3 regions of the Streptomyces sp. G5(2025) genome follow, and region 3 is predicted to be linked to each of the others. Evidence: riboswitches for the same ligand, from Rfam matches in the RefSeq annotation. Region 3 holds a riboswitch; each other region holds the start of a gene.
The links. A riboswitch is a leader RNA that binds a small molecule or an ion and turns the genes downstream of it on or off. The one in region 3 is predicted to bind cyclic di-AMP.
Positions count from the first base shown of each region.

Region 1 (10,398 bases), 2.8 Mb from region 3:
CCCACCACGACGAGCCCGCCCACGCCAAGGGCAAGACCGGCATCCCCGGCGAGCGCAAGGCCGAGCTGATGACACATCTGCTCAACATCGACCCGCCGGACCACACCCGCCTGCGGCTCCTCGTGTCGAAGGCGTTCACCCCGCGCCGAGTCGCCGAGTTCGCACCGCGCGTGCAGGAGCTGACGGACGACCTCATCGACGCCTTCGTGGCGAAGGGCGAGGCCGACCTCATCCACGAGTTCGCCTTCCCGCTCCCCATCTACGCCATCTGCGACCTGCTCGGCGTCCCCCGCGAGGACCAGGACGACTTCCGGGACTGGGCGGGCATGATGATCCGACACGGCGGTGGACCCCGCGGCGGCGTCGCCCGCTCCGTGAAGAAGATGCGCGGCTACCTCGCCGAGCTGATCCACCGCAAGCGCCTCGACCCCGGCGACGACCTCATCTCCGGCCTCATCCGCGCCTCCGACCACGGCGAGCACCTCACGGAGAACGAGGCCGCCGCCATGGCCTTCATCCTCCTCTTCGCCGGCTTCGAGACCACCGTCAATCTCATCGGCAACGGCATGTACGCCCTCCTCACCCACCCCGAGCAGCGCGCACGGCTACAGGAGGCGCTGGCGCGGGGCGACATGGGCCTGCTGGAGACCGGCGTCGAGGAACTGCTCCGCTTCGACGGCCCCGTGGAGCTGGCCACCTGGCGGTTCGCCACCGAGGAGCTGACCATCGGCGGACAGCGGATCGCTGTGGGCGACCCCGTCCTCGTCGTTCTCGCCGCCGCCGACCGCGATCCCGAACGCTTCGAGCGGCCCGACACCCTGGACCTCTCCCGCGGCGACAACCAGCACCTCGGCTACGGCCACGGAATCCACTACTGCCTCGGCGCCCCGCTCGCCCGCCTGGAAGGCCGGACCGCCCTCGCGACGCTGCTCAGGCGCCTGCCCGAGCTGCAACTGGCGGCCGATCCGGCGGATTTGCGGTGGCGTGGCGGGCTGATCATGCGGGGACTGCGCACGCTGCCGGTGAAGTTCACAGACGCACAGAAAACGGCACCGGAACACCAGCCTCCTGACGAGGCGTCACAACTGTGATGTTCGCGTGATCTCCGCTGCATCGACTTGTGACAAGCGTTCGAGTGCGGCTACGTTCACGTCGACTCGGGCACCCGGTGCCCAAGTCGCCGTAACAGTCTCCTGAAAGGCAACCGCATGCTCTCCGGCAATGGTCGTCACCGACGCCCCCGCCAGGCCCCGGCCCTCATCGTCGCGGCAGGAGTCACCGGATCCGCCATCGCCATCCCGCTGCTCGGAGCCACCAGCGCGAGCGCCGCCGAGACGGTCACGTGGGACAAGCTCGCCGAGTGCGAGAGCGGCGGCGCGTGGAGCGCCAACCCCGGGAACGGTTATTACGGAGGACTCCAGCTCTCCGAGGAGATGTGGGAGAAGCACGGCGGCCTCGACTACGCGCCGAGCGCCGACCAGGCCTCCAAGTCCCAGCAGATCGCCGTGGCCGAGCGGATCCTCGACGGGCAGGGCCCGGGAGCCTGGCCGAGCTGCGCCCCGATCGCCGGGCTCACCGATGGCGGTGCGGCGGCCGACGTCGACCCGGGCGACCCGGTCGCCCCGGAGCCCGCCGACCCGTCGGACACGAACGGTCCGACGGGGCCCAAGGAGTCCAAGGGCAAGAAGGCGGACGAGAACACCAACAAGGACGCCGCCAAGGACGCCGCCAAGGACGCCGCCAAGGACTCCGCCAAGGACGCCGACAAGGGCTCCGGCAACGGCACGGGCAAGAACACCGACAAGTCCTCCGGCAAGGCCTCCGACGACACGTCAGAAGCCCCTGCCTCCTCCGACGGCGCGAGCAACGACACGCCCGGTTCGCACGACACCTCCCGAGACAAGAATCACGACAAGGGAGGCAAGGGAGGCAAGGGCGACAACGGCGAGGCCGGAGCGGACCGCACCGGCAAGTCCGGTCGGACGGACAACACTTCCCCGGGTCCGACGACCCGGCCGCCCCCTCCGGCGACTCCGCCCCCGGCCGCCACCGCGGCGACCGCGCGGACGAGAACCCCTCCTCCGGCAGCGAGGGCGGCAGCGGCGGCGACCGTGCGGGCCGGCACGCCTCGCGTGGTGCCGAGCGCACCGGGAAGGTCGCGGACGGGACGTACACGGTCCGCTCCGGTGACAACCTGTCGGCCATCGCGGACGACCTGGACGTCGAGGGCGGTTGGCACGAGCTCTACACCGAGAACAAGAAGACCGTCGGAGCCGACCCGGACCTCATTCTCCCCGGTCAGAGCCTCGATTTGGGCGAAAAGTAAGGGTAATTGACGAACCGTCTACTGGTCGCTTCGCGCTGTATGTCCGTATTGGTGCGAGTGAGAGATGGGTCTCAGAAGCCCTGATCGCCTTTGAAATTCCGGGGATCGCGTGATTACCGTCGTCACCGCCCGCCATTGGTGGGCCCCGCCGGTCGGTACGCCGAATCCTGCCAACGGCCGGACGGGAACAGTCGTCGCTTCGAGCGCCGTAGGCAGGAGCGGGGGACCCAAGGTAAGCCGCCGGGTCCGGACGTCGAGCTCCGAGGAGGAGCGGGACGTACGGGACCGGCTAGGGGTGAAGTCGCACTCAAGAAGTGCGGCCGGGCAACTTCACTGGCCCGAACCCGACAGCTCACCTCGCAGGCGTCGGTGAGGGGATGAACTCATGCTGTTTTCCAGCAAGGGCAAGCACCGTCGTCCGTCCAAGGCCACCCGTGTCGTCACGCTCGCCGGTGTCACCGGTGCCGCCGTGGCCGCCCCGCTGATGGCCGCCGGTTCGGCCTCCGCGGCCACCGGCGCTGAGTGGGACGCCGTCGCCCAGTGCGAGTCCGGCGGCAACTGGTCGATCAACACCGGCAACGGCTACCAGGGCGGCCTGCAGTTCTCGCCCTCCACCTGGGCCGCGTACGGCGGCACGAAGTACGCGCCCACCGCGGACAAGGCCTCCAAGGCCCAGCAGATCGCGATCGCCGAGAAGGTCCTCGCCGGCCAGGGCAAGGGTGCCTGGCCGCACTGTGGCGTCGGCCTCTCGGGTGCCGCGTACAACGGTGGCGCCCCGCAGCAGCAGGCCCCGCAGCAGCAGACGCAGCAGGCCCCGAAGCCGCAGCAGACGCAGCAGCAGGCCGCCCCGCAGCAGCAGGCGGCCCCGCAGCAGGCTCCGAAGCCGCAGCCCGCGCCGCAGACCGAGTCCAAGAAGACCGTCGAGACGCCGACCGGCAAGACGGTCGAGAAGGGCGACGGCGAGTACAAGGTCAAGACCGGCGACACGCTGTCCAAGATCGCTGAGGCGCACGACGTCAAGGGCGGCTGGCAGAAGGTCTACAAGCTCAACGGCGACATCATCGACAACGCCGACTTCATCTACCCGGGCCAGCAGCTCCACCTGAGCTGACCCCGGCTCCCTCCCGAAGAAGCGGCCGTGCCTCGGCGGAAGCACGGCCGCGCTCCCCGTCCCCACGGGCTCCCCGCCCCGGTGCGCATATCCCCCGTACGCACCGGGGCGGGGCCATGTCCGCACCCCGCTCGGTCCCCTTGTTCGCTACCAGCGAGTAGAAAACGTGGGCTTACGCCCTGTTTCCCAGCCATTTGGGGCCTCGCGTGTCCCAGGGGGCGGGCGGTCGGCTGGCCGAAGGCTCCGGGCCGGTTAGGCTCAGGAGACGCAGGGCCGAAGCGGCCCGGCGTAATCGTGTTTACGCGTCACACTCCCAGAAGGAGATGCTCGTGCCGTCCATCGACGTCGTCGTAGCCCGGGAAATCCTGGACTCCCGAGGCAACCCCACGGTCGAGGTCGAGGTCGGCCTCGACGATGGCAGCACCGGTCGTGCCGCCGTCCCGTCCGGTGCCTCCACCGGTGCCTTCGAGGCCATCGAACTCCGTGACGGTGACCCCAACCGTTACCAGGGCAAGGGTGTCGAGAAGGCCGTCCTCGCCGTCATCGAGCAGATCGGCCCGGAGCTCGTCGGCTACGACGCCACCGAGCAGCGCCTGATCGACCAGGCGATGTTCGACCTGGACGCCACCGACAACAAGGGCTCCCTCGGCGCCAACGCCATCCTCGGCGTCTCGCTCGCCGTCGCGCACGCCGCCTCCGAGGCCAGCGACCTGCCGCTGTTCCGCTACCTCGGCGGTCCGAACGCGCACCTGCTGCCCGTCCCGATGATGAACATCCTCAACGGCGGGTCGCACGCCGACTCCAACGTCGACATCCAGGAGTTCATGATCGCGCCGATCGGCGCCGAGTCGTTCTCCGAGGCGCTGCGCTGGGGCACCGAGGTCTACCACACGCTGAAGAAGGTCCTGAAGAGCAAGGGCCTGGCCACCGGCCTCGGCGACGAGGGCGGCTTCGCCCCGAACCTCGACTCCAACCGCGCCGCCCTGGACCTCATCCTTGAGGCCGTCAAGGAGGCCGGCTACGTCCCCGGCGAGCAGATCGCGCTCGCCCTCGACGTCGCCGCGTCCGAGTTCTACAAGGACGGCACGTACCAGTTCGAGGGCGCGTCCCGCACGGCCGCCGAGATGACCGAGTACTACGCGGAGCTCGTCGCCTCGTACCCGCTCGTCTCCATCGAGGACCCGCTGTTCGAGGACGACTGGGCCGGCTGGAACGCCATCACCGAGAAGCTCGGCGACAAGGTGCAGCTCGTCGGCGACGACCTGTTCGTCACCAACCCGGAGCGCCTGGCCCGCGGCATCGAGGAGAACTCCGCGAACGCCCTGCTCGTCAAGGTCAACCAGATCGGTTCGCTGACCGAGACCCTGGACGCCGTCGAGATGGCCCAGCGCAACGGCTTCAAGTGCATGATGTCGCACCGCTCCGGTGAGACCGAGGACGTCACCATCGCCGACCTCGCCGTCGCCACCAACTGCGGCCAGATCAAGACCGGCGCCCCGGCCCGCTCCGAGCGCGTCGCCAAGTACAACCAGCTCCTGCGCATCGAGGAGATCCTCGACGACGCGGCGGTCTACGCAGGCCGCAGCGCGTTCCCGCGGTTTCGCTCCGCGAACCAGTAGCACAGCAAGGGCTGAGCTGTAGCCACGCTGTAGTTACCTACGTCCCCGCACCCGGTCCCGTACCGTGTGCGGGGACGTACGTACGTGTGGCAGCGCGCTGCTCTGGGGAGGCGGAACCATGGCCAAGGCCGGGACCAAGGACCGGTTCTCCACCGCTACCCGACTGCGGCTGCTCGGCGAGCAGACCGCCGAGCGGGTCTACCGCTCCCAGACCAAGCGCCAGGCCCGCCGCTCCCGGCTCACCGGCCGCGCCGCGCTCCTCGCGCTCGTGCTCTGCTCCCTCGTCGTCGCGCTCGCCTATCCGATGCGGCAGTACGTCTCGCAGCGCGCCGAGATCGACGACCTGCGCCGGCAGCAGGCCGAACACCGCGCGGACGTCGAGAAGCTCCGCGACGAGAAGGCCCGCTGGCAGGACGACGCGTACGCGGAGCAGCGCATCCGGGACCGCCTGCACTACGTGATGCCCGGCGAGACCGGCTTCACGGTGATCGACCCGGCGGCGGCGCAGAGCCGCCGCACGGACCAGGGGGTGGCGACGCGCCCCTGGTACTCGAACGTCTGGGACGGCGTCGACAAGGCCGACCGCCCCGACGACTGACCCACGAACATGGAAAGACGGGCAGACAGGCATGGACACGCCCCCGCCGACCACTGAGCGCACCGAGCCGACCGACGCCGACGTCGAGGCCTTCAAGCAGCAACTCGGCCGCCCGCCGCGCGGCCTGCGGGCCATCGCGCACCGCTGCCCCTGCGGTCAGCCGGACGTCGTCGAGACCGCGCCGCGCCTCCCGGACGGGACGCCGTTCCCGACCACGTACTACCTGACGTGCCCGCGGGCCGCGTCCGCGATCGGCACCCTTGAGGCCAACGGCGTCATGAAGGAGATGTCGGAGCGGCTCACGACCGACCCCGAGCTGGCCGCCGCCTACCGCGCGGCCCACGAGGACTACCTCGCGCGCCGCGACGCCATCGAGGTCCTGGAGGGCTTCCCGAGCGCGGGCGGCATGCCGGACCGCGTGAAGTGCCTGCACGTCCTGGTGGGCCACTCGCTGGCCGCCGGGCCCGGCGTGAACCCGCTCGGCGACGAGGCCCTCGCGATGCTGCCCGAGTGGTGGGCCAAGGGGCCGTGCGTCACGCCGTGCGCCCCCGAGGGGGCCGAGTGACCCGGGTCGCCGCCATCGACTGCGGCACGAACTCGATCCGCCTCCTGGTGGCGGACGCCGACCCGGCCACGGGCGCGCTGGTCGAGCTGGAGCGGCGGATGACGATCGTCCGGCTCGGCCAGGGCGTGGACCGCACCGGCCGCCTCGCCCCCGAGGCCCTGGAACGCACCTTCGCGGCCTGCCGCGAGTACGCCGAGGCCATCAAGGAGCACGGCGCCGAGCACATCCGTTTCGTCGCCACCTCCGCCTCCCGTGACGCGGAGAACCGCGACGAGTTCGTCCGGGGCGTCGTGGACATCCTGGGCGTCGAGCCGGAGGTCATCACCGGCGCGCAGGAGGCGGAGTTCTCCTTCACCGGCGCGACCAAGGAGCTGACGGGCCGTACGGACCTGGCCACGCCGTACCTCGTCGTCGACATCGGCGGCGGCTCCACGGAGTTCGTGGTCGGCACCGACGAGGTCCTCGCGGCCCGCTCGGTGGACGTGGGCTGCGTCCGCATGACGGAGCGTCACCTCGTGCACGGCGGCGTCGTGGCGGACCCGCCGACGCCCGAGCAGTTCGCCGCTGTCCGCGCGGACATCGAGGCGGCCCTGGACCTCGCCGAGCGCGCGGTCCCGCTCAAGGAGGCCCGCACCCTCGTCGGCCTCGCGGGCTCGGTCACCACCCTCGCCGCGATCGCGCTCGGCCTCGACGCCTATGACAGCCGCGCCATCCACCACGCCCGGGTTCCGTACGAGCAGGTGGCCGCCATCACGGAGCGCCTGATGAGCGCCACGCACGCCGAGCGCGCCGCGATTCCGGTGATGCACCCGGGCCGCGTCGACGTCATCGCGTCGGGCGCACTCGTGCTGCTCGCGATCATGGACAGGATCGGCGCCGAGGAGGTCGTCGTGAGCGAACACGACATCCTCGACGGCATCGCCCACAAGGTGGCGGAAGAGGCCGAGGCGCGGCGCCGGAGCGCCCCCGACCCGGCCTGAGGCCCCCTACGGACATCCGACGGCGCGCCCCCGGTCTCTTTCTACGAGGCTGGGGGCGCGCCGTGTCCCTTACGGGCGGGCGAAGGGCGTCGGCCACCCCGCTGCGGGCGGTGCGGCCCGCCCACTAGACCGCGTTGCCGCCGATACCGCCGTAGCCGGCTCCCGCGGGAAGACCGCCGCCCCCGCCGAGCAGACCGCCGAGCAGGCCCTGGACCACGCCGAGCAGCGAGCCGAGGACGGGGGGCTGGTTGGAGGGCTGGAGGTTGTTCTTGGACAGGGCGTCCTTGCCGAGCTTGTCGTTGTCCAGCGTGTCGTTGTCCAGCGTGTCGTTGTCGAGCACGTCGTTGTCGGTCACGCCGTTCTCGACCATGTCGCTGTCGAGCAGGTCCTTGCCGAGGGGGCTGTCGCCGAGCGGGTCGGGGTCCCCGGCGCGGGGCTCGGCGACGCCGGCCGGCGTGTTCGCGGGCGTGTGGTGCTCGGCGGCGGCCGTGCCCGCGCTGCCGAGGGTGGCCGCGGCGACGAACGTCGCCGTGACGAGTGCGGTGCGGATGCGCATGAGGCTCCTTTGCGAACGGATGGGCTCCCCCTGGCATCCATTCATCCGGGCATCCCGCGCGCCCGCATCTGATCGGCGGCCATCCGGCGGCCCGCCGTGCGGCGACGGGCAGTCGGAAAACTTCGTGAAGTTCTTCACAAGGAATTCGGCCCCTGCGGGCGAGGTTCGTGGCCGCCGAGCCGCCCAAAAGGTCATTCCTGGGTGCCAGGGCGGTGAGACGGGGTGCCACGGGCCCGTCGCCGAGGGGCGGCTCGGGAGGGTGGTCCAGCCTCGCGGCGGACCCGGACCGGCAGCTCACAAGGGGTGGACAACGACTCGCGTGGTGCGGTGGTTCCCCTGGGACGCCATGACCTCGGTCACGTGGGCGGCGAAGTGTAGCAGAGCCCCCCTGCAACCTTGTGAAGGGGCGCACGAGCGACCCCCGCCCGGCAGGTGGATACTCGATGGCATGAGCACCACGGAGCGTCCCAGGATCCTCGTAGTAGGCGGTGGGTACGTAGGCCTGTACGCAGCTCGGCGCATCCTCAAGAAGATGCGCTACGGAGAGGCGACCGTCACGGTCGTCGACCCCCGGTCGTACATGACCTACCAGCCCTTCCTGCCCGAAGCCGCCGCCGGCAGCATCTCGCCGCGGCACGTCGTCGTCCCGCTGCGACGCGTGCTGCCCAAGGCCGAGGTTCTCACCGGCCGGGTCACCACCATCGACCAGGACCGCAAGGTAGCCACCATCGCCCCCCTCGTGGGCGAGGCGTACGAGCTGCCCTTCGACTACCTCGTCATCGCGATGGGCGCGGTCTCCCGCACCTTCCCGATCCCCGGCCTCGCCGAGCAGGGCATCGGCATGAAGGGCATCGAGGAGGCCATCGGCCTGCGCAACCACGTCCTCGAACAGCTGGACAAGGCTGACTCCACGACGGATGAGGAGGTCCGCCGCAAGGCGCTGACCTTCGTCTTCGTCGGCGGTGGCTTCGCGGGTGCGGAGACCATCGGTGAGGTCGAGGACATGGCCCGCGACGCGGCCAAGTACTACAAGAGCGTCAAGCGCGAGGACATGCGCTTCGTGCTCGTCGACGCCGCCGACAAGATCCTCCCCGAGGTCGGCCCGAAGCTCGGCCAGTACGGCAAGGAGCACCTGGAGAGCCGCGGGGTCGAGGTCTACCTCTCGACGTCGATGGACTCCTGCGTGGACGGTCACGTCGTTCTCAAGAACGGCCTGGAGGTCGACTCCAACACGATCGTGTGGACCGCCGGCGTCAAGCCGAACCCGGCGCTCACCCGCTTCGGTCTGCCGCTCGGCCCGCGCGGCCACGTGGACACCCAGACCACGCTCCAGGTGCAGGGCACGGACTACATCTGGGCCGCCGGCGACAACGCGCAGGTGCCGGACCTCGTCGGCCGCAAGGCCGGCAACGAGAACGCCTGGTGCCCGCCGAACGCCCAGCACGCGCTGCGTCAGGCGAAGGTCCTCGGCGACAACGTGATCTCCGGCATGCGGGGCTTCCCGCAGAAGGAGTACAGCCACGCCAACAAGGGTGCGGTCGCCGGTCTCGGCCTGCACAAGGGCGTCGCGATGATCGTCATGGGCAAGATGAAGATCAAGCTCAAGGGCCGTCTCGCCTGGTACATGCACCGCGCGTACCACGGCATGGCGATGCCGACGTTCAACCGCAAGATCCGCGTCTTCGCGGACTGGACGCTCGGCATGTTCCTCAAGCGCGAGGTCGTCTCCCTCGGTGCTCTGGAAGCGCCTCGCGAGGAGTTCTACGAGGCCGCCAAGCCGGCCCCGAAGCCGCAGGTCGCGGCCGAGCCCGCGCCGGCGGCCAAGGCCGAGGAGAAGGCCAAGGCCTCCTGACCTCGCGGCCCCGGCGTCACTGAGTCGCCTCGCGTCACTGATCCACCCCGAAGGGGGCCGTCCGCCATCCGTGGTGCGGGCGGCCCCCTTCGGCGTACCCGGGCAGCGGACGGAGCCGTGTAGGTGCCCCTGGCATCTATTTTGCCGTTCCATGACACGGCAGGGGGACTGCGCACGGGTCCCTTCGGTGTTTACGTGGTGTCCGACCATCCTGGGTCGTCGTCATGGAGGTGTGCGCCATGCAGAACGCCGCACTGCGGCTGAAGAATCTCGCCGAGCAGCTGATGGGAGCCCCGCTGCCGGTACGGATCCGCGCCTGGGACGGTTCGCAGGCCGGGCCTCCGGGAGCCCCCGCGCTCGTCGTCCGCAGCCGCCGCGCCCTGCGCCACCTCCTGTGGAAGCCGGGCGAACTGGGCCTGGCCCGCGCCTGGGTGGCCGGCGACCTGGACGTCGACGGGGACCTCTACGAGGTGCTGGACCGGATGGCCGAATTCATCTGGGAGCGCGGCGAGGACGGGCCGGGCCTGCGGCAGGCGCTGCGCGACCCGCGGGTCCGCTCCGCCGCCCGCTCGCTCATCGCCCTCTCCGCGCCCTTCCTGCCGCCCGCGCCGCCACCGGAGGAGATGCACAGACACGGCCGCCTCCACCTGCACACCAAGGGCAGCGACCGGCGGGCCATCAGCCACCACTACGACGTGGGCAACGACTTCTACGAGCTGGTCCTCGGCCCCTCGATGGTCTACTCCTGCGCCTACTGGGCCTCGCCCGACTCCACGCTGGAGGACGCCCAG
Region 1 covers NZ_JBMUZT010000006.1:3,122,823-3,133,220, reverse strand. The annotation lists gene ACOBQB_RS24935 (cytochrome P450 family protein) at 1-1,091, shown strand, start outside; gene ACOBQB_RS24930 (transglycosylase family protein) at 1,209-2,336, shown strand; cyclic di-AMP (ydaO/yuaA leader) riboswitch at 2,521-2,707, shown strand; gene ACOBQB_RS24925 (transglycosylase family protein) at 2,712-3,437, shown strand; gene eno (phosphopyruvate hydratase) at 3,767-5,056, shown strand; gene ACOBQB_RS24915 (FtsB family cell division protein) at 5,175-5,654, shown strand; gene ACOBQB_RS24910 (DUF501 domain-containing protein) at 5,686-6,219, shown strand; gene ACOBQB_RS24905 (exopolyphosphatase) at 6,216-7,199, shown strand; gene ACOBQB_RS24900 (hypothetical protein) at 7,324-7,755, opposite strand; gene ACOBQB_RS24895 (NAD(P)/FAD-dependent oxidoreductase) at 8,204-9,607, shown strand; gene ACOBQB_RS24890 (class I SAM-dependent methyltransferase) at 9,847-10,398, shown strand, end outside.
Region 1: another riboswitch for cyclic di-AMP. It lies ahead of ACOBQB_RS24925 (transglycosylase family protein); the one in region 3 lies ahead of ACOBQB_RS12290 (C40 family peptidase).

Region 2 (10,398 bases), on a different contig from region 3:
CGTGGACCACGGCGACGGGCTTCGCGGGGCAGCCGGCCGCGGCGGCCCGCAGCTCCGTGGCGAGCGTCTCGGGGTCGGCGGTGGCGCCGTCCTCCCGCACCCAGGGGATGGCGTTGACGATCACCGCGTCGCATCCCTCGTCCGACAGGGCCGCGGCGAGCGCGGCCCGGAAGTCCGCCGGGGTGGCCGCGGTCGTGAGGTCGCGGGGCGGCAGCGGTCGCAGCCCGTCGGCGACACACGCGTCGTACGTGAGGAGCCCGAGCGACTCGGAGTTGCCGAGGATCCCCACGCGCGGGCCGGACGGCAGCGGCTGCCCCGCGAGCAGCAGGCCCGCGTCGACCATCTCGGTGACGGTGTCGACGCGGATGACGCCCGCCTGGCGCAGCAGCGCGGAGACCGTGGCGTGCGGCAGGCGCGTGGCCTGTACGGCGTGGCCGGTGGGCGTGATGCCGCTGTGGCGGGCGCCCTGGACCACGACGAGCGGCTTGGCGGTCGCGGCCCGCCGCGCGAGGCGGGTGAACTTGCGCGGGTTGCCGATGGTCTCCAGGTACATCAGGGCGACGTCGGTGTCCGGGTCCTCGTACCAGTACTGGAGGAGGTCGTTGCCCGACACGTCGGCGCGGTTGCCGGAGCCGACGAACGTGGACAGTCCCGCGCCCCGGCGGTGCAGCCCGGAGAGCAGCGCGATGCCGATGGCGCCGGACTGGGTGAACAGACCGATGCGCCCGCGCGCGGGAGGCTCGGGAGCGAGCGAGGCGTTGAGCCGCGTCCGGGGGGAGGTGTTGATGACACCGAAGGCGTTCGGGCCGATGATGCGCATGCCGTACGAGCGGGCGTGGCGGACCAGTTCGCGCTGCCGCTCGCGGCCCTCGGCGCCGCTCTCGCCGTACCCGGCGGAGAGCACCAGGAGGCCCTGTACCCCACGCTCGCCGCACTCGGCGACGACCTGGGAGACCCGGTCGGCGGGCACGGCGACCACGGCGAGGTCCACGGGCTCCTCGATGGCCGTGACCGAACGGTGAGCGGGCACCCCGTCGACTTCGGAGCCTTCTTCGAAGGCGCTGTTCACCGCGTGGAGGCGCCCGGTGAAGCCGGCCTCCTTGAGGTTGCGCAGCACGCTGCGGCCCACGCCGCCGGGGGCGCGGCCCACGCCGATCACCGCGACCGAGCCCGGCGTCAGCAGGCGCTGCACGGACCGCCCCTCGGCGCGTTGTTCGCGGGCGCGCTGCACCGCGAGCGAGCGGTCGGTCGGCTCCAGGTCGAACTCCAGGCGTACGACGCCGTCCTCGAAACTGCGCTTCTGCTGGTACCCCGCGTCCGTGAACACCTTGATCATCTTGGTGTTGGCGGGCAGCACCTCGGCCGCGAAGCGGCGGATGCCGCGTTCCCTGGCGACCGCCGCGATGTGTTCCAGGAGCGTGGAGGCCACGCCACGGCCCTGGTGGGCGTCCTGCACGAGGAAGGCGACCTCGGCCTCGTCGGCGGGGGCGCTGGCGGCCATGCCGCGTTCGTCGATGCGGTCGTAGCGCACGGTGGCGATGAACTCGCCGCCCACGGTGGCGGCGAGTCCCACCCGGTCCACCTGGTCGTGGTGGGTGAAGCGGTGCACATCCTTGGCGGACAGCCGCGGGTAGGGCGCGAAGAAGCGGTAGTACTTCGACTCGTCCGACACCTGTTCGTAGAAGCTGACCAGGCGGTCCGCGTCCTCGGCCGTGATGGGCCTGATCCGGGCGGTGCCTCCGTCGCGCAGCACCACATCGGCTTCCCAGTGCGAGGGGTAGTCGTGCCGGTCCTGCTGATCCGACGGGGTCTGCATGGGGCCAGGGTACGGGTCGCGGGGGCGCCCGGGCCGGGTACGGTCGAGGAGGACCGGCGTCCCGTCGCCGGAGGGCCGGCGTCCGGTCGACGGAGCGGCAGCGTCCGGTCGACGGAGCATCCACAACGGCATGCGACAATGGTCTAGACAAGTGTGAGATACCTGGAAGGGCAGCAACACATGGCTGAGCGCCGCGTCAACGTCGGCTGGGCCGAGGGCCTCCACGCCCGACCCGCCTCCATCTTCGTCCGCGCGGCCACGGCCGCCGGCGTCCCCGTGACGATCGCCAAGGCCGACGGCAACCCGGTCAACGCCGCCTCGATGCTCGCGGTGCTCGGCCTGGGTGCCCAGGGCGGCGAGGAGATCGTGCTCGCCTCCGACGCCGAGGGTGCGGACGCCGCCCTCGACCGTCTGGCGAAGCTCGTCGCGGAGGGCCTCGAGGAGCTCCCGGAGACGGTCTGAACCGCGCAGTACCTGGACGCGCAGTACCTTTCAAAGGGTCCACCCTGGAACACGGGGTGGGCCCTTTGTTTTGCCTGGCGGCAGTTTAGTTGCGCATGGATGGAGAAACGGCCGGAATTAAATTGAACGGCCCGCATCTTTCTCACGCCGCTCGCTGTATACGGCAGCTGCGTTAATTCCTGAGGCTCACTGTGTTTACGGGATGTTGCACTTCCCTCACTTCGCTCACTTCCCTCGTAGGGCCGCCCCTCGGCGCACGGCGCAATCGGTGCGCGGCCGTCGCCCGCTCCGCGTGCCCGGCGGTCAGCGCCCTGGCCCGTTCCGCGTCCCCGCGGGCCACCGCGTCGACGATAGCCGCGTGTTCGGACCAGGAGGCGGCGGGCGCCGCCGGGGGCCCGACGACGTACATCCAGGCGAGTTTGTGCCGCAGCTGGCCGAGCAGCGTGACGAGGCCGGGGCTGCCGGAGGCCTGGGCGAGCGTCTCGTGGAACCAGCCGCCCAGCGAGCGCAGATCCTCCCCCTGCCCCTTCCGCGCGCGCTCCTGGCCCAGCCGTACGAGTCCGCGCAGGACCTTGAGGTGCGCGTCGGTGCGGCGCTGTGCGGCGCGGGCCGCGGCGAGCGGTTCGAGCACCGTGCGCAGCTCCAGGAGGTCGGCGGCCTCCTGCTCCGTGGGCTCGGCGACACAGGCGCCCGCATGCCTGCGCGTGACGACGAAACCCTCGGCCTCCAGGGTGCGCAGGGCTTCGCGCACCGGGACGCGGGAGACGCCGTAGCGGCGCGCGAGGAGCTCCTCGGTGAGCCGGCCGCCCCTTTCGTAGACACCGGCGACAATGTCGTCCCGGATGGCCGTGCATACCGAGTGCGCGGGAATGCGCATGACCGGACCTCCGCCTTAATCCCCGCGTAACGCGGTCGACCGACGCTCGTTCAGGAACTCTATGGCAGAGCTTCGGAATTTCCGATGGCGGGCCGGAATCCATGGATATTTTTTGGCCAAACGCGGGCGGGCCGGAAAATGACGCCGGAAACACCGAAGGCCCCGGCTCGCGTGAGCCGGGGCCTTCGGTCGGGCGCTGAGAGCGTCGGAGAGGTCAGACGTTGACACCGTGCGAGCGGAGGTACGCGACCGGGTCGATGTCCGAACCGTAGTCCGGGCCGGTGCGGGCCTCGAAGTGGAGGTGCGGGCCACTGGAGTTGCCGGTGGAGCCCGAGAGGCCTATCTGCTGGCCCGGGGTGACCGTCTGGCCGACGGTGACACCGAGGGACGACATGTGGCCGTACTGGGTGTACGTGCCGTCGTTCATCTTGATGACCACGTTGTTGCCGTAGGCACCGCCCCAGCCCGCCTCGACGACGGTGCCCGCGCCCACCGCGTGGACCGAGGTGCCGGACGCGGCGTGGAAGTCGACACCGGTGTGGCTGCCGGAGGACCACATGGCGCCGCCGGTCTGGTAGCCCGTGGAGACGTACGAGCCGGAGATCGGGGAGACGTAGGTGTTCAGGCGCTTGCGCTCGGCCTCGCGGGCGGCGCGCTCCTTGGCCTCGCGCTCCTTCTTGGCCTTCGCCTTGGCCTCGGCCTCGGCCTTGCGCTTCTCCTCGGCGGCCTTCTTCTTGGCGGCCTCTTCGGCCTTCTTGGCCGCAGCCGCGTCGTCGGCGGCCTGCCGCTGGGCGGCGGCCTGCGCGTCGATGCTGTCGGCGAGCGAGTCACCGACAGAGATCGCCTGGGTGAGTCCGGTGTGCTCAAGGGCGGCGTCGTCGGCGGCGGCGAGCGCCGGAGCGGCCAGGCCTCCGATGACACCCGTGGTGGTGATCGCGGCGACGCCCGCGACGTTCGCGGTCGTGCGGGTGAGGCGGCTGGGACGACGGTGCTTCCCGGTGGCACGGGTGAACGCCATGAAGCGGCTGATCCTTTCCTTCCTTCTCGCCTACCGGGTTAGCTGACGGGTTCGGAGCAGGAAGGTCTCCTACGAGTCCCTCACCTGATGGCAAGGTGCCCGATTCACCCCAGGGGACATGTGGGTCCCCGGCTCCCCTGGCTCGCGCCGTACGGGGACTCGGCGATGACTGTCCGGTGCCGCGGATGCGGCGTGGTGCGTGACGTACAGCCGGACCGACGCTAAACGGGCCGTCTTTCAATCCACAAACAGAAGACGTCTTTTGTAGCGCACGCCACACGCCAGACGGGCAACCTCCATATGAATTCGGACATATGGGGAGTAGGAGACCCCGGCCACCGAAACGGTCACCGGGGTCCTGATATGTCCTGACTGTCACTCAGCCATGTCCCGGCTGACGCTCAGCCGGGGGCTCAGCCGGCGACTCAGCCGGTGACCACCGTCACGTCTCCGATGCCGAGCGCCCTGACGGGCTCCTCGATCTCCGCGGCGTCCCCGACGAGGACCGTCACCAAGTGATCCTCCGGGAAGGCGCTCACGACGGCCGCGGTGGCCTCCACGGTGCCCGTCGTGGCCAGCCGCCGGTACAACTGCGCCTGGAAGTCGTCCGGGAGGTTCTGTTCGACCTGGTCGGCGAGCGTGGCGGCCACAGAGGCGGCCATCTCGTACTTGAGCGGGGCCACGCCCACCAGATTCTGCACCGCCACGTCGCGCTCGGCGTCGGTCAGGCCCTCCGCGGCGAGGGTGCGCAGGACCGTCCAGAGGTCCTCCAGCGCGGGCCCGGTGGAGGCGGTGTCGACGGAGCCGCTGATGGCGAGCATCGCGGCGCCTGTGCCGTCCGGGGCGGAACGCAGGACCTGGCCGAACGCCCGTACGCCGTAGGTGTAGCCCTTCTCCTCGCGCAGGACGCGGTCCAGGCGGGAGGTGAGGGTGCCGCCCAGGCAGTACGTACCGAGGATCTGGGCCGGCCAGACCCGGTCGTGCCGGTCCGGGCCGATGCGGCCGATCAGGAGCTGCGTCTGGACGGCGCCGGGGCGGTCCACGATGACGACACGGCCCGTGTCGTCGGCGGTGATCGCGGGCATCGGGCGGGGTTCTGCCGTGCCACCCGTCCAGGTGCCGACCGTGTCCGCGAGGACGGCGTCCAGGTCGGTGCCCGCGAGGTCGCCGACGATTACCAGGGTGGACGTGGCGGGACGGACGTGCGTCTCGTAGAAAGCGCGCACCGCGGCCGCGTCGATGGCCGTGACCGTCTCCTCGGTGCCCTGGCGGGGTCGCGACATGCGCGAACTCGCCGGGAACAGCTGCCGGGAGAGCTCCTTGGCGGCGCGGCGTGCCGGGTTGGCCGCCTCGTGCGGGATCTCGTCCAGGCGGTTGCGTACGAGCCGTTCGATCTCGCTGTCGGCGAAGGCCGGGGCCCGCAGGGCGTCGGAGAGCAGACCGAGCGCCTTGGGGAGGCGGGAGACCGGTACCTCAAGGGAGACACGGACGCCGGGGTGGTCGGCGTGCGCGTCCATGCTGGCGCCGCACCGGTCGAGCTCGGCGGCGAACTCCTCCGCCGAGTGCTTGTCGGTGCCTTCGTTGAAGGCCCTCGCCATGATCGTGGCGACGCCGTCGAGGCCCTCCGGCTCGGCGTCCAGGGGCGCCTCCAGGTGGACCTCCACGGCGACGACCTGCTGGCCGGGGCGGTCGCAGCGCAGCACCGTGAGGCCGTTGGGCAGCGCGCCGCGCTCGGGGGCGGGGAAGGCCCACGGCTTGGCCGTACCGGCCTGGGGCTGGGGGTGGAACTGCATCGTCGCGGCCTCGGTCACTTCGCCGCCTCCTCTTCCTCTGCGGTCTCGGCGGCGGCCTCGGTGCCCTCGGCGGCCTCGTCGTCGTCGGCCAGGGGTTCGTAGACGAGCACCGCGCGGTTGTCCGGGCGCAGGCGGGCCTTGGCGATCTCCTGCACCTCCTCTGCGGTGACGTCGAGCACGCGCTGCACGGCGCTGAGGGCGAGCTGCGGGTCGCCGAACAGGACCGCGTAACGGCACAGTTCGTCCGCGCGGCCCGCGACGGTTCCGAGACGGTCGAGCCACTCGCGCTCCAGCTGGGCCTGGGCGCGCTCCATCTCCTCCGGAGTAGGGCCTTCCGCGGCGAAGCGGGCCAGCTCCTCGTCGACGGCGGCCTCGATGACCGGCACCTCGACGTCTCCGGAGGTCTTCACGTCCAGCCAGCCGAGCGAGGGCGCGCCGGCGAGGCGCAGCAGGCCGAACCCGGCGGCGACGGCCGTACGGTCGCGGCGCACGAGCCGGTTGTAGAGCCGGGAGGACTCGCCGCTGCCGAGGACCGTGAGGGCGAGGTCGGCCGCGTCGCACGCGCGCGTGCCGTCCTCCGGGAGGCGGTAGGCGGCCATGAGGGCACGGGCCGGCACGTCCTCCTCGACGACCTCGCGCAGCTCCTTGCCGATGCGCTCCGGAAGGGAGCCGTCACGCGGCGGCTGCTTGCCGTCGTGCGAGGGGATCGACCCGAAGTACTTCTCGACCCAGGCGAGCGTCTGCTCCGGGTCGATGTCGCCGACGACCGACAGGACGGCGTTGTTGGGCGCGTAGTACGTACGGAAGAACGCGCGCGCGTCCTCCAGCGTGGCCGCGTCCAGGTCGGCCATGGAGCCGATCGGCGTGTGGTGGTAGGGGTGGCCCTCCGGGTAGGAGAGGGCGGTCAGCTTCTCGAAGGCCGTGCCGTACGGGACGTTGTCGTAGCGCTGGCGGCGTTCGTTCTTGACGACGTCGCGCTGGTTCTCCATGGACTCCTCGTCGAGCGCGGAGAGCAGCGAGCCCATCCGGTCGGCCTCAAGCCACAGGGCCAGCTCCAACTGGTGGGCGGGCATCGTCTCGAAGTAGTTGGTGCGCTCGAAGCTGGTCGTGCCGTTCAGGGAGCCGCCCGCCCCCTGGACCAGTTCGAAGTGGCCGTTGCCGTGCACCTGCTTCGAGCCCTGGAACATCAGGTGCTCGAAAAGGTGAGCAAGGCCGGTACGCCCCTTGACCTCGTGACGGGAGCCGACGTCGTACCAGAGGCAGACCGCGGCGACCGGGGTCAGGTGGTCCTCGGAGAGCACCACGCGCAGGCCGTTGGCCAGCCGGTGCTCGGTCGCTGTCAGGCCGCCGGAGCCGGCCTCGGCTGTGGCCGTGTGACCCATGGGCATGTACGTCCCTTCGATCGCTGGATCATGGTGATCATCGCTGGACCCAGAACAATTTCCTGCCAGTTCTGCCAGTCCTGCCACTGTATGCAAGCGTGTGGACACCTGACGAAGTTCCCGGGTCCGCCCTCGGCGTACTTCGCGGGGTGACGCGCGGCCGTCGACACGGGGCGTGGTCGGCGTTGTCAGTGGGACAGTCCACAATGGTCGGCGTCAGAACCCGCACTTGTTGGTGAAGGAGCCGCAGCAGCGATGGCCCGCCGCAGCACGAAGACCCCGCCGCCCGACGACTCGTTCGAGGAGAAGATCCTCGACATCGACGTCGTCGACGAGATGCAGGGCTCCTTCCTTGAGTACGCGTATTCGGTCATCTACTCCCGGGCCCTGCCGGACGCCCGCGACGGCATGAAACCGGTGCACCGCAGGATCGTCTACCAGATGAACGAGATGGGCCTGCGCCCCGACCGCGGCTATGTGAAGTGCGCCCGTGTCGTCGGCGAGGTCATGGGTAAGTTGCACCCCCACGGCGACGCGTCGATCTACGACGCGCTGGTGCGCATGGCCCAGCCCTTCTCGATGCGCCTCCCGCTGGTGGACGGCCACGGCAACTTCGGCTCGCTCGGCAACGACGACCCGCCGGCCGCCATGCGCTACACCGAGTGCAAGATGGCCGACGCCACCTCCCTGATGACGGAGTCGATCGACGAGAACACCGTCGACTTCGAGCCGAACTACGACGGCCAGGAGATGGAGCCGTCCGCCCTCCCGGCGGCCTACCCGAACCTCCTGGTCAACGGCGCGTCGGGCATCGCGGTCGGCATGGCGACGAACATGCCGCCGCACAACCTCGGCGAGGTCATCGCGGCCGCGCGCCACCTGATCAAGCACCCGGGGGCCGACCTCGAAACGCTGATGAAGTACGTGCCGGGCCCCGACCTGCCCACGGGCGGCAGGATCGTCGGCCTGACCGGCATCAAGGACGCGTACGAATCGGGCCGCGGCTCCTTCAAGATCCGGGCCACGGTCGCCGTGGAGAACGTGACAGCGCGCCGCAAGGGCCTGGTCGTCACCGAACTGCCCTTCTCCGTAGGCCCCGAAAAGGTCATCTCCAAGATCAAGGACCTGGTCGGCGCGAAGAAGCTCCAGGGCATCGCGGACGTCAAGGACCTCACGGACCGCGCACACGGCCTGCGCCTGGTCATCGAGATCAAGAACGGCTTCGTCCCGGAAGCCGTCCTGGAGCAGCTGTACAAGCTGACGCCGATGGAGGAGTCCTTCGGCATCAACAACGTCGCGCTGGTCGACGGCCAGCCCCTCACGCTCGGCCTCAAGGAGCTCCTGGAGGTCTATCTGGACCACCGGTTCAACGTGGTGCGCCGCCGCAGCGAGTTCCGCCGCGGCAAGAAGCGCGACCGTCTGCACCTGGTCGAGGGCCTCCTGGTCGCCCTTCTGGACATCGACGAGGTCATTCGCCTCATCCGCTCCAGCGAGAACTCCGCGCAGGCCAAGGAGCGCCTCATCGAGCGCTTCTCGCTGAGCGACATCCAGACGCAGTACATCCTGGACACCCCGCTGCGCCGTCTCACCAAGTACGACCGCATCGAGCTGGAGTCCGAGCGCGACAAGCTCAACGGCGAGATCGACGAGCTGACCGGCATCCTGGACTCGGACGCCGAGCTGCGCAAGCTGGTCTCCTCCGAACTGGCAGCCGTGGCCAAGAAGTTCGGCACCGACCGGCGCACGGTGCTCCTGGAGTCGGCGGGCTCACCGGCCGCCACCGTGCCGCTCCAGGTCGCGGACGACCCGTGCCGCGTGCTCCTGTCGTCGACGGGCCTGCTGGCACGCACGGCCAACGGCGAGCCCTTCGGTGACGGCGAGACCAAGCGCGTCAAGCACGACGCGATCGTCTCCGCGGTGCCGGCGACGGCGCGCGGCGAGGTGGGCGCGGTCACGTCCGAGGGAAGGCTGCTGCGCCTCTCCGTAGTGGACCTGCCCCAGCTCCCGGAGACGATGGGCGCGCCCAACCTCTCCGGAGGGGCACCCGCTTCCGAGCTGCTGCCCCTGACGAAGAACGAGAAGCTGATCTGCCTGATGACGCTCGACGAGTCGTCGCCGGGCCTGGCACTCGGCACCGCGCAGGGCGTGGTCAAGCGTGTGGTGCCCGACTACCCCTCCAACAAGGAGGAGCTGGAGGTCATCACCCTGAAGGACGGTGACCGGATCGTCGGCGCGGCCGAGCTGCGCACCGGCGAGGAGGACCTGGTCTTCATCACGGACGACGCCCAACTGCTGCGCTATCAGGCCTCCCAGGTGCGTCCGCAGGGCCGTCCCGCGGGTGGCATGACGGGCATCAAGCTCGCCGAGGGCGCGAAGGTCATCTCCTTCACGGCGGTGGACCCGGCGGCGGACGCGGTCGTCTTCACGGTGGCGGGCTCGCGCGGCACGCTCGACGACTCGGTCCAGACGACGGCCAAGCTCACGCCGTTCGACCAGTACCCCCGCAAGGGCCGGGCCACGGGTGGTGTGCGCGTTCAGCGGTTCCTGAAGGGCGAGGACTGCCTGAGCTTCGCCTGGGCGGGCCCGACGCCGCCGCACGCGGCCCAGCGCAATGGCACACCGGCCGAGCTGCCGGACATCGACCCGCGCCGTGACGGTTCGGGCGTCTCGCTGGCGAAGCCGGTGGCGGCGGTGGCCGGCCCGGTATAGCCGCGGCCGGCCCGAGCGTAACCGCGGCCGGCCCGGGCGTAACCGCGGCCGGCCGTCAGCCGGTGGGCTCGGCGTCGAGGGCCTCGACGCCGGGGTCGCTGGGGTCGGGTCCGGGTCCGGGTTGACCGTGGCCGGGTTCGCCGGGGTGCGGATGGTCACCGTCCGGTTCGTCGGCGTCCGGCTCGTCGGCGTCCGGCTCGTCGGCGTCCGGCTCGTCGGCGTCCGGCTCGTCGGTGTCCGGCTCCTGGACGTATCGCAGTACGCCCCACATGCCGTGCTCATCGGCCTGCGGGGCGTCCTCTCGACAGGCCTCCAGCTCCTTCCCCAGGGCGGGTACGTCG
Region 2 covers NZ_JBMUZT010000002.1:1,831,856-1,842,253, forward strand. The annotation lists gene ACOBQB_RS08315 (GNAT family N-acetyltransferase) at 1-1,816, opposite strand, end outside; gene ACOBQB_RS08320 (HPr family phosphocarrier protein) at 1,997-2,278, shown strand; gene ACOBQB_RS08325 (GntR family transcriptional regulator) at 2,451-3,155, opposite strand; gene ACOBQB_RS08330 (M23 family metallopeptidase) at 3,370-4,173, opposite strand; cyclic di-AMP (ydaO/yuaA leader) riboswitch at 4,186-4,348, opposite strand; gene ACOBQB_RS08335 (M16 family metallopeptidase) at 4,599-5,984, opposite strand; gene ACOBQB_RS08340 (M16 family metallopeptidase) at 5,981-7,354, opposite strand; gene ACOBQB_RS08345 (DNA gyrase/topoisomerase IV subunit A) at 7,604-10,057, shown strand; gene ACOBQB_RS08350 (CobW family GTP-binding protein) at 10,113-10,398, opposite strand, start outside.
Region 2: another riboswitch for cyclic di-AMP. It lies ahead of ACOBQB_RS08330 (M23 family metallopeptidase); the one in region 3 lies ahead of ACOBQB_RS12290 (C40 family peptidase).

Region 3 (10,398 bases):
GTTCCCCCGCGTGCCGCTCGATCAGCTCACGCAGATGATCCGCGTACCTCTCCTCGTACGCGTCCGGCGGCGCGTCCGCGAACACCTGCTGCGGCAGGACCCCCTGCCACAGCTCGTGCATGCCGCCCACGGGATCGCACACGGACATCGGCTGCCACGTGTCGCCGTGGTAGCCGCCCCGCCACGTCAGCATCCGCCGCTTCTCGGGGCGACCCACCGAACGCCAGTGCTGGAGGCACATCTTCACCGCGACCTCGACCGAGACCGAGCCAGAGTCGGTGAGGAAGACATGCTCCAGACCCTCGGGAGACATGTCGACAAGGCGCTTCGCCAGCGCCACGGCGGGCTCGTGCGTCAGCCCGCCGAACATGACGTGGCTCATCCGGTCGAGCTGGCCGCGCACCGCTTCGTTCAGCACCGGGTGGTTGTAGCCGTGGATCGCGGACCACCACGACGACATGCCGTCGATCAGCTCGCCCGAGCCGCCCGCGAGCCGCAGCCGCACCCCGCTCGCCGACTCCACGACCAGCGGCTCCTGGCGCCCCGGCATCGGGCCGTAGGGGTGCCACACATGGCGACGGTCCAGTTCGAGGAGATCGCCCAGGGGAAGCTCAGGCATTGGGCGCGAGGTCCGTTCCCGCGCCCCGGCGGCGTACCGCCACCAGATCCGTCCGCGCCTCGCCGGCCTTCGCCTCGCCGGCCTTCGCCGCGGCCCCGCACGGACCGCAGCCGCCCCCCTCGTGCGATCCGCAGCCCACGGCGGCGTCCGCGCCCGCCCGGTGCTCGGGCAGCGTCACCTGGTCCGTGCCCTCGACCTCGAAGCCGGCGTCGGCGATCATGTCCAGGTCCGCCTTGCCCGCCTGGCCCTCGCTGGTGAGGTAGTCGCCGAGGAAGATCGAGTTGGCGATGTTCAGGGCGAGCGGCTGCATCGAGCGCAGGTGGACCTCGCGCCCGCCCGCGATGCGCACCTCGATGTCCGGGCAGACGAAGCGCACCATCGCGAGGATGCGCAGGCAGCGCTGCGGGGTGAGGTTCCACTCCTTGGCCAGCGGGGTGCCCTCGAAGGGGATCAGGAAGTTCACCGGCACCGAGTCCGGGTCGAGCTCGCGCAGCGAGAAGACCACGTCGACCAGGTCCTCGTCGCTCTCGCCCATGCCCGCGATCAGCCCCGAACAGGCGGAGAGCCCCGCCGCGTGCGCCTTGCGCACGGTGTCCACGCGGTCGGCGTAGGTGTGCGTCTTGGTGATGTCGGCGTACGTCGCCTCGGAGGTGTTGAGATTGTGGTTGTACGCGTCGGCGCCCGCGCCCCGCAGCCGCTCCGCCTGACCGTCCGAGAGCAGCCCGAGGCAGGCGCACACCTCGACGCCCTCGTTCTGCTCCTTGACCGCCGCGATGGTCTGCGCCACCCGGTCCACGTCACGGTCGGTGGGCCCGCGGCCGCTGGCCACCAGGCAGACCCGCTTGGCGCCGCCCGCGACCCCGGCCGCCGCGGCCTGCGACGCCTCGTCGGGCTTCAGCCACGTGTACTTGAGGATCTCGGCCTTCGAGCCGAGCCGCTGCGAACAGTACGAACAGTCCTCGGGGCACAGCCCCGACTTGAGGTTGACCAGATAGTTGAGTTTCACCCGCCGCCCGAACCACTGCCGCCGCACCTTCCCGGCGGCGGCCACTACGTCCAGGAGTTCGTCGTCGGACGTGGCCAGCACGGCCAGCGCCTCTTCACGGGTCGGCAGCTCGCGCCGAAGCCCCTTGTCCACCAGCGTGTTCAGCAGATCCATGGCGCTGATCCTTACGCACGGCAGCGTCCCCGGCCAAGGAGAGTTCGCACAACAGAAACGCTTTGAGGTGTGGGTATTGCCACACCCTGGCCAGGTGGCACGGCGGCTAAGGTCTGTGCAATGTCTACAAACAGGCACCCCGTGTCAGGCGCGCCCGGGTCCGGCGCCCGGCGCCCGCCGCGCGCGCCGCACTCTCCGTTCGACTGGCTCGACGAGCAGGCCAGGCTCCGCGCCGACGCCGGCCTCGTCCGCACCCTGCGCCCGCGCGCGGCCGACGCGGGCGGCCACCTCGACCTGGCGAGCAACGACTACCTGGGGCTGACCCGGCACCCGGAGGTCACCGAGGGCGCCGCCGCGGCGGCCCGGCGGTGGGGCGGCGGCGCCACCGGCTCCAGGCTCGTCACCGGCTCCACGGAACTCCACGCCGAACTGGAACGGGAACTCGCCGACTTCTGCGGCTTCGAGGCGGCGCTCGTGCTCTCCTCCGGCTACGCGGCGAACCTCGCGGCGGTCACCGCGCTCGCCCCGCACGGCTCGCTGATCGTCTCCGACGCGGGCAACCACGCGTCACTGATCGACGGCTGCCGCCTCGCGCGCGCCACGACCCAGGTGGTGCCGCACAGCGACCCCGACGCGGTGCGCAAGGCGCTGGCCGCCCACGACGGTCGCGACGGCCCCGCCGTCCTGGTGTCCGATTCGGTGTTCTCGGTCGACGGCGACGCCGCGCCGCTGGCCGAACTGGCGAACGTATGCCGGGAGTCCGGTGCGGGGCTGATCATCGACGACGCGCACGGCCTCGGTGTCCTCGGCGACGGCGGCCGGGGCGCACCGCACGCCGCGGGACTCGCGGGGGCCGCCGACACGGTGGTCACGCTCACCCTCTCGAAGTCCTTCGGCAGCCAGGGCGGCGCCGTGCTCGGCCCCGCCAAGGTCATCGACCACCTGGTGAACGCGGCGCGTACGTTCATCTTCGACACGGGGCTCGCGCCCGCCGCGGCGGGCGCCGCGCTCGCGGCCCTGCGGCTGCTGCGCCGCGAACCCGAACGGGCCGCGCGGGCCCGCCAGGTCGCCGCCGAACTGCATCGTCGTCTCACGGCCGAGGGCCTGTCGGCGGTACGTCCCGACGCCGCCGTCGTCTCCGTGCGCGCGCCGGCGCCCGAGTCGGCCGTGCGCTGGGCCGCCGACTGCCGGGCCGCGGGTCTGGCAGTCGGCTGCTTCCGGCCGCCGTCGGTACCGGACGGAATTTCGAGGCTGCGGCTGACCGCCCGCGCGGACCTCACCGACGAACAGATCGCCGATGCCGTACGAGTGATCAGCCGCACCGCACCCCGCTGAGACGACCCGGCCCTGCCCGGGGGCCGGGCCGCGGTCAGCGGAGGCTGTCGAGGAACGTCTCCCAGGAGCCGGGGGAGAAGAGCAGGGCGGGCCCCGCGACGTTCTTCGAGTCACGCACGGCCAGCAGGCGGGCCGCAACGTCGGAGTGGAGCGTGTCGAGGGTGGCTGTCTCGACGCAGTTGTTCATTCCGTTGCTGCGGCTGCCGCGCTGCCACCGCGCGCCCTGAAGGGTGGTGCTGGAAGGTACGTGCCGAGGCAGTGCGGTCATGGTGCCTCCTTACGCGCCGTCGATGAGTCCGGCGATGAAATCCTCTGAGTCCTCGGGTGAAAGCGCCTGTTCCTGAAGAGAGTTGAAGGCCTCCGCGTATGCCTGGAGGTCTTCCTTCCGTTCGAGATAGAGGCTACTCGTCAAGTGGTCGAGAACAACCAAATCCAGATCAGCAGTGGTCGGAAATGACAAAATAACGAAAGGCCCCATGAGGCCCACATGCTCGCCGGAGGAGAACGGAAGCACCTGAAGTCGCACCTGGGGCAACTGTGTCACCTCCTGTAACCGTGCGAGCTGTTGTGCGAAAACCTGCGGCCCGCCCACCGAACGGCGCAAAACAGCCTCGTCCAGGACCACGCTCAGCCGCAGCGGCGGCTCCGCGCGCAGCACGTCCTGACGGGCCAGGCGGACCTCCACCAGCGCGTCGACCTGCTCGTCGGGCAGCCCGCCGACCGCGGCCCGCGTGACGGCGCGCGCGTACTCGGGGGTCTGGAGCAGCCCCGGGACCACCGAGGTCTCCAGGGTCCGCACCCAACTCGCCTGCGCCTCCAGGCTGATGAAGTCGCGGTACGCGGCGGGCAGCAGGTCGCGGTAGGCCTTCCACCAGTGGTGACGCCCCGAGGCGCCGGTGTCGTCGGCCCCGGCCAGGGCCACGAGCAACTCGCTGAGGTGCGGGTCCCTCACCTCGTACGCGTCGAGCAGGAGGCGTACGTCCGTGGCCTTCACGCCGCTGCAGCCCGTCTCGATCCGGCTCACCTTCGACTGGTGCCAGCCGACCTTGGCGGCGGCCTGGCTGCTGGTGAGTCCCGCGAGGCCGCGCAGCGCACGCAGTTCGGCGCCGAGCCGGCGGCGGCGCACCGCTGGGCCGTACTGCATGTCCGTCTCCTTCCGGACCGATCCTTCGGGTCTCCCGGCGGCAGAGCGGGGGGACAGGGGCGACAGTAGAGGAAGTGGCGCCCGCGCGCCCAAATACGGTCGCTCGTGGCAGAGTTCACCGCTTCGAGCGACAGATATATGCACATCTCGGTGGATCGTCACCCGTGACCGGCAAAGGAATGGGAGGCTGGCGCGAAGCACCAGTCCGGGGCCGTCCTCGAGTCATCCGCTCCGAGTCGGAGACCGACCCCGGTGGGAAAGGGACAGCGTCGCCATGGCAGATCACCAGGAAGCATCCGTCACTCTGCCGAGCGATCCCGCCTCGGTCTCGGCCGCCCGCGCGTACGTGGCGAACGTACTCACGGAATGGGGCCTGCCGGGCGAGGCCGAAGTGGCGGACACGATCAGACTCATCGTCTCAGAGCTCGCCACCAACGCCGTGCAGCACACCCGAGGGCAGTCGCCCACCTTCACGGTGGACGTACAGCTCGACCGGGACGAGCGCCTGCGGATCGGCGTCACCGACAGTCACCCACGCTATCCGAGGCGGCTGCCGGCCGCCGTCCAGCAGGACAACGGCCGTGGCATGGTCATCATCCGCTGGCTGACGGCCGAATGCGGCGGCAAGCTCTCCGTCAGCCCCACGGCCGAGGGCGGCAAGACCGTGTGGATCTCCCTGCCCTGGACGGCGCCCGTCCAGCAGGGGCGCCGCTGACGCCGCGCACGCGACCTCCCGGTGCGGCTCAGCCCGTACCCGCCGAGCGCCCGAACGCCCCGCGCAGCAGCGCCCGGAAGGAATCGGCCGCGGGGCCCGACTCGTCGGTGCGGTAGGCGACGGAGATGGTCCGCCGCAGGCCGCCGGGGTCCAGGAGCCGCATGCCGACCGGTGTCGCGGCGGTGCGCGCCACCATCTCCGGCACCACGGCCACGCCGAGCCCGGCGCTGACGAGGGCGCAGACCAAGGCGTAGCCCGGAGTGTCCACCACGACGGCGGGTGTCGCCCCGGCCTCGGCGAGGGCCCGCTCCACGGCCTGCCGGGGCGGGTGGTCGGGCGCCATGCTGATCACCGGCTGTCCGGCCAGCTCGGCGAGCGGCAGCCGCGACGTCCCGCTGGTGAGGGCGTGCCCCGGCTGGGCCACCAGGACCAGTTCCTCCACGAGGAGGGGCTCGGCCGACACCGAGGCGGGCAGCGGCGCCGGGTCGGCGGGCTCGTAGGCGTGGGTGAGGGCGAGGTCGACCTCACCCGCCGCCACGGCCGCGACTCCGGACGGCGGTTCGTGGTCCGTCACGGTCAGCCCCACCTCCGGATGGGCCCTGCGGAACGCCGACAGGACGGGCGGCAGCAGATGGATGCCCGCCGTCTGGAACGTACCGAGGCGCAGCCGTCCGCCGGAGAGCCCGGCGAGCCGCGCCAGTTCGTGCCGGGCCCGCTCCATCTCGTCGAGCACCCGCCGCGCGTGCCCCACGAGCAGCTCACCGGCCCCGGTCAGCCGAGCCCCGCGGTGATGGCGCACCAGGAGAGCGGCGCCCGCCTCCCGCTCCAGCTTGGCCAGCTGCTGGGAGAGCGCGGGCACGGTGTAGCCGAGGCGCTCGGCGGCCCGGGTGATCGAACCGGCCTCGGAGACCGCGACGAGCGCGGCGAGCCGCGTGGGGTCGTACATACGAATCTCCCGTCGGCGGCGCGCCGCGGTATGTGCCGGGGCTAAACGTCTGCTTAAGGCAGACCCAGGATATTGCACATACCCGCTGAAGGCTCGCGCCCGGCAGGCTGGGCGGCATGGACGCACAACTGGTCGCCTTCACCGGCGTCGCCGCGGGCATGGTCGCCATGCCGGGCGCCGACTTCACCGTCGTCGTACGCAACGCCCTCGCCTCGCGCGGAGCGGGAGTCCTCTGCGCGGTGGGCGTCGCCGCCGGGCTGCTGGTGCACTCCGCGCTGGCGGTCGCGGGCGTCGCGGCGGTCCTCGCGGCCGTGCCCGCGCTCTTCAGGGCGCTGCAACTCCTCGGCGCTGCCTATGTGCTCCACCTCGCCTTTCGCGCGCTGAAATCCGCGGTGGCAGCGCGGCCCCCGACGGGCCACGAGCCGGTGGCGCGGGGCGGCGGTCTGCGTGAGGGCTTTCTCACCAACGTCCTGAACCCGAAGGCGCCGATCACGTTCCTCAGCGTGCTGCCGCAGTTCGTGCCCGAGGGCAGCCCGGCGATGCCGAGGACGCTGCTGCTCGCGGCCGTCGTCGTGGCGCTCGCCCTGCTGTGGTTTCCCGCCGTGGCCCTCACGGTGGACCGGCTCGGCAGATGGCTGCGCGGCCCGCGCGCCGCACGGGCCGTCGAAGCCGTCACCGGCACCGCTCTCGGTGCGGTGGGCCTGGTGCTGCTCCTCGCACCCCTGCGGGCGTGACGTGCGAGCGGTGCTCGGCGGCGGGCGCCGTGAACAGCGCCGGCCGCCGAGCACCTCCGAAGTGCCCTGGGGCATCTCCGAAGACAGACGGGTCAGCGGACCCGGCCGTACCAGACGCTCTTGCTCCAGATCTTGTCCTTGCGTACCACGGTCCCCCTCTTCGGTGCGTGCCAGATGCGGCCGTCACCCGCGTAGATCCCGACGTGGTAGACGTTCCGGCCCGAGTGGAAGAACACCAGGTCGCCCCGGCTCCGCTGGGACTTGGCGATGTGCCGCGTCTTGTTGTACTGCGCGGCGGCGGTGCGCGGCAGCTTCTTGCCCGTGCGCTTGTACGAGTACAGCGTCAGGCCCGAGCAGTCGAAGCGGTTGGGCCCCACCGCTCCATAGCTGTAGGGGGAGCCCTTCTTGGACGCCGCGATCTTGAGCGCCTTTGTCCCGTGAGTGGCTGCCTCCGCCTCCGACGTGAACCCGGGGGTCACGATGGTGGCGCCTACGACGGCGAGGGTGAGAGCCGATGCGGCCCCCGTCCTGCCGAGCAGCGACGGAACGTGATTCAGCGCGGTCATGCGTAACCCTTCGTCAGCCGCCTGTGAAGGATGACCTGTCGGGTTCGGGCAGGCGAAGATGCCCGGCCGCGTCGTGCTCTGCGGCTTCACCCCAAGGGCGTCGTCCGGACTTTCCGGGCGGGCCCGCCGTGCTTGGGTCCTCCACTCCTGCCGATGCACCGATGTCGACCGGTCATCCGGGTGGCGGCAGGACTCGGCGTCCGCCCGGATCGCCCCGCCGCTGTGGCGGGGTCTTGTCGTCGGAAGGGATCTTGACCCGAAAACAGCTCGAAAACCGAGTCGAAACGACGTTTTGTGAGGCTCCTCACGACTGATCCGTTCGGGTGGACGCTGTCGAATTCGACTCTCCGCGGCCGTGGCTGACGATGGTTCGACCAGCACTGGAACGTCTTATTCCGTCCTCGCCGTACGTCCCCGGCGCAACTCTCGACCGCGTGATTAAGGGGTCCCGGCTACGCCGACTGAGGTAGCCCATCTGGTCCGTTTTAAAGCGGAACCGGACGTTCTAGCGAGCGGAACGCGTCGTTCAGCGGCCTGCCGACGGTGGCACGCCCACCCGCCCGGCCCGCCGCTCGCCGTCGAGAACGCGCAGCGCCCGCGCGAGCGTGGCGGCGTGCACCTCGCTCTCGCCGCGCTGATGCATGAGGGTCAGCGCGTCCCGCAGGGCCGTCGCCCGGCCGACCAGGGCCTGGGCGGCGCGCAGCCCGCCGTAGGTGTGCTCGGCGCGGGCGGGGTTGATCCGGCCGAGCAGATCCACGACTTCGAGGTAGCGGTCGATCAGCTCGGCCTCCGCGCGGGTCAGGGCGGGCAGCGCGGGCAGTTCGGGTGGCAGCATCCGCGGGTCACCTCGTCCCGTGGGCGCCGAGCGAGGTCTTGCGGCTCGTCACGATCCGGTCCACGAGCCCGTACTCCACGGCGGCGGGGGCGTCGAGGATCTTGTCCCGCTCGATGTCCGCGGTGATCCGCTCGCGGTTCTGCCCCGTGTGTCGCGCGAGGAGTTCTTCGAGGAGCTCCCGGGTCCGCAAGATTTCGTCGGCCTGGATCGCCAGGTCGCCGGCCTGACCCTGGATCGGTTCGGCGAAGGAGGGCTGGTGGATCAGGACCCGCGCCCCGGGCAGCGCGTGCCGCTTGCCGGGGGTGCCGGCCGCCAGCAGGGCGGCGGCGGCCGACGCGGCCTGCCCGAGGCAGATCGTCTCCACGTCACAGCTGACGAACCGCATCGTGTCGTAGATGGCGGTCATCGCGCTGAACGAGCCGCCGGGGGAGTTGATGTACAGCGAGATGTCGCGGTCGGGCGCCAGGTACTCAAGGTGCATGAGCTGCGCCATCACGTGGTTCGCCGACGTGTCGTCGACGGGGGTGCCGAGAAAGACGATGCGCTCTTCGAGCAGCCGCGCGTACGGATCCAGGGTCCGCGTCCCCGAGCTGGTGCGTTCGGTGAACTCGGGCAGGACATAACGGGCGGACGGACGGTACGACGGACGGTACATGGCACGCCTCTCTTGTACGGGGTGACGGAGGAGACCGGCTCTCCACCCAACTCTCCGTCAAAAACGTACAGGACGTACGTTATTCCGAGCGAGAGACGTGCCGCGGTGATCCTGTGGAGGGCTCAGGCGGGTAGCCCTATATCGACATGTCGACGATGAAGCTGATCTCGATCATCTGACCGGGGAAGGTGAGTTCGGTGACGCCGAGGGCCGTGCTGGCGGGCCGATGGTCGCCGAAGTACGCCAGGTTGCCTGCCGCTGTCGTCATGGCGTTCTGTCGCATGTTCACGACGTACAAGTTCTGTGAGACGACCTGGTTCCGGGTGGCGCCGTAATGGTCCAGGACCTTGTCCAGATTGGCGTACGTCAGCTTGAGCTGGGCGGCGAAGTCGTCCGCGTGTACGAAGGTGCCCGACTCGTCGAGTGCGAGCTGACCGGAGACGTGGATCAGCTCGCCGGACCTGATCGCCTGCGCGTAGCCGAAGTCGCTCTCGGCCGGGATGTCATAGGTGAAGACGTCGATGGTGGTCAAGGTGGTCGCCCTCCTGAGGTGCTCTCTTGTGGTTACTCAGGAACTGTAGGAGAGTGACGCCCGACCTGGAAGAACGCACTTTTCGGTGACTGGGGAACCTGATGGTGACCAAGCAATTGCTCAAAGGCCTGCCCGAGGACGCGGACCTCAGGCGCGCGGACTCGCTGGCGCGGGAGATCTTCTCGGACGTCGCCAACAAGTGGGCGCTCCTGATCATCGAGGCGCTCGGTGACGAGACGCTGCGCTTCAGTGCCCTGCGGGACGAGGTCGAGGGCATCAGCCACAAGATGCTCACGCAGAACCTGCGCATGCTGGAGCGCAACGGCCTGGTCGAGCGGACGGTGCACCCCACTGTGCCGCCGCGCGTCGAGTACACCCTCACCGACGCCGGCCGGGGCCTGCGCGCCACGGTCGATGCCATGTGCGAATGGACCCACCGCCACCTCGGTCACATCGAGGCGTCGCGCTTCCGCTTCGACGCCTGAGGGCAGCGCCTGCGGTACCGGACCCGTCCGGCACCCGGCGTCACAGTTCGGCCTCCGCGATCCATGGCAGGGCGAGCTGACAGGCGGTCTCCACCGTCTCGGCTTCGGCGAAGCCGGGCGTGCCCAGACAGTGCCGCGCCAGTTCGCGCAGGCTGTCGCCGCGCTGCTGTTGGCACGTGTCCGGCGCGTGACGGAGGGTCCAGACTGCATGAGCAGGCCGCCGAAGACGGCCAGGGGCCCTTGAACAGGACCCTCCCGGCGCGCCCAACGCTCCGCGATGACGCCGCCCACGGAGGGGACCCGCTCGATTCCGCGCCACATAGGGTCCGCGGCGGGATAGACCACGGTGCCGACATGGGCGTGGAGGGCGGCGCTGCTGCACAGGAGGCAAGGTTCAAGCGCGGTGAAGAGGCGGTGGTTCTCGTGCCGGCGCCGGGACGACATCTGGGCCAGCACGTCGATCTCCGCGTGCGTGATGGCAGCCCCGGCGAGCTGCCGGGGAGGGGCGGCCGCCTCTTGGCCTGCGGTTGCACCCGCAGGCCACCACTTCGCCGGCGGCGTCGAGCAACGCGGCTCCGATGGGCCGGCTGCCCGCCCTGAACGCCTCCCACGCCAACGCGAAGGGCAGCCGCCAGACCGCCGACAGCGCGGTTCCGGCACCAGGCATACACCG
Region 3 covers NZ_JBMUZT010000006.1:340,117-350,514, reverse strand. The annotation lists gene ACOBQB_RS12330 (adenosylmethionine--8-amino-7-oxononanoate transaminase) at 1-619, opposite strand, end outside; gene bioB (biotin synthase BioB) at 612-1,778, opposite strand; gene ACOBQB_RS12320 (8-amino-7-oxononanoate synthase) at 1,899-3,113, shown strand; gene ACOBQB_RS12315 (DUF397 domain-containing protein) at 3,148-3,381, opposite strand; gene ACOBQB_RS12310 (helix-turn-helix domain-containing protein) at 3,391-4,257, opposite strand; gene ACOBQB_RS12305 (ATP-binding protein) at 4,532-4,972, shown strand; gene ACOBQB_RS12300 (LysR family transcriptional regulator) at 5,001-5,918, opposite strand; gene ACOBQB_RS12295 (LysE family translocator) at 6,035-6,652, shown strand; gene ACOBQB_RS12290 (C40 family peptidase) at 6,745-7,218, opposite strand; cyclic di-AMP (ydaO/yuaA leader) riboswitch at 7,222-7,389, opposite strand; gene ACOBQB_RS12285 (hypothetical protein) at 7,745-8,053, opposite strand; gene ACOBQB_RS12280 (ATP-dependent Clp protease proteolytic subunit) at 8,061-8,708, opposite strand; gene ACOBQB_RS12275 (RidA family protein) at 8,845-9,240, opposite strand; gene ACOBQB_RS12270 (winged helix-turn-helix transcriptional regulator) at 9,342-9,725, shown strand; partial or broken gene ACOBQB_RS12265 (hypothetical protein) at 10,074-10,385, opposite strand.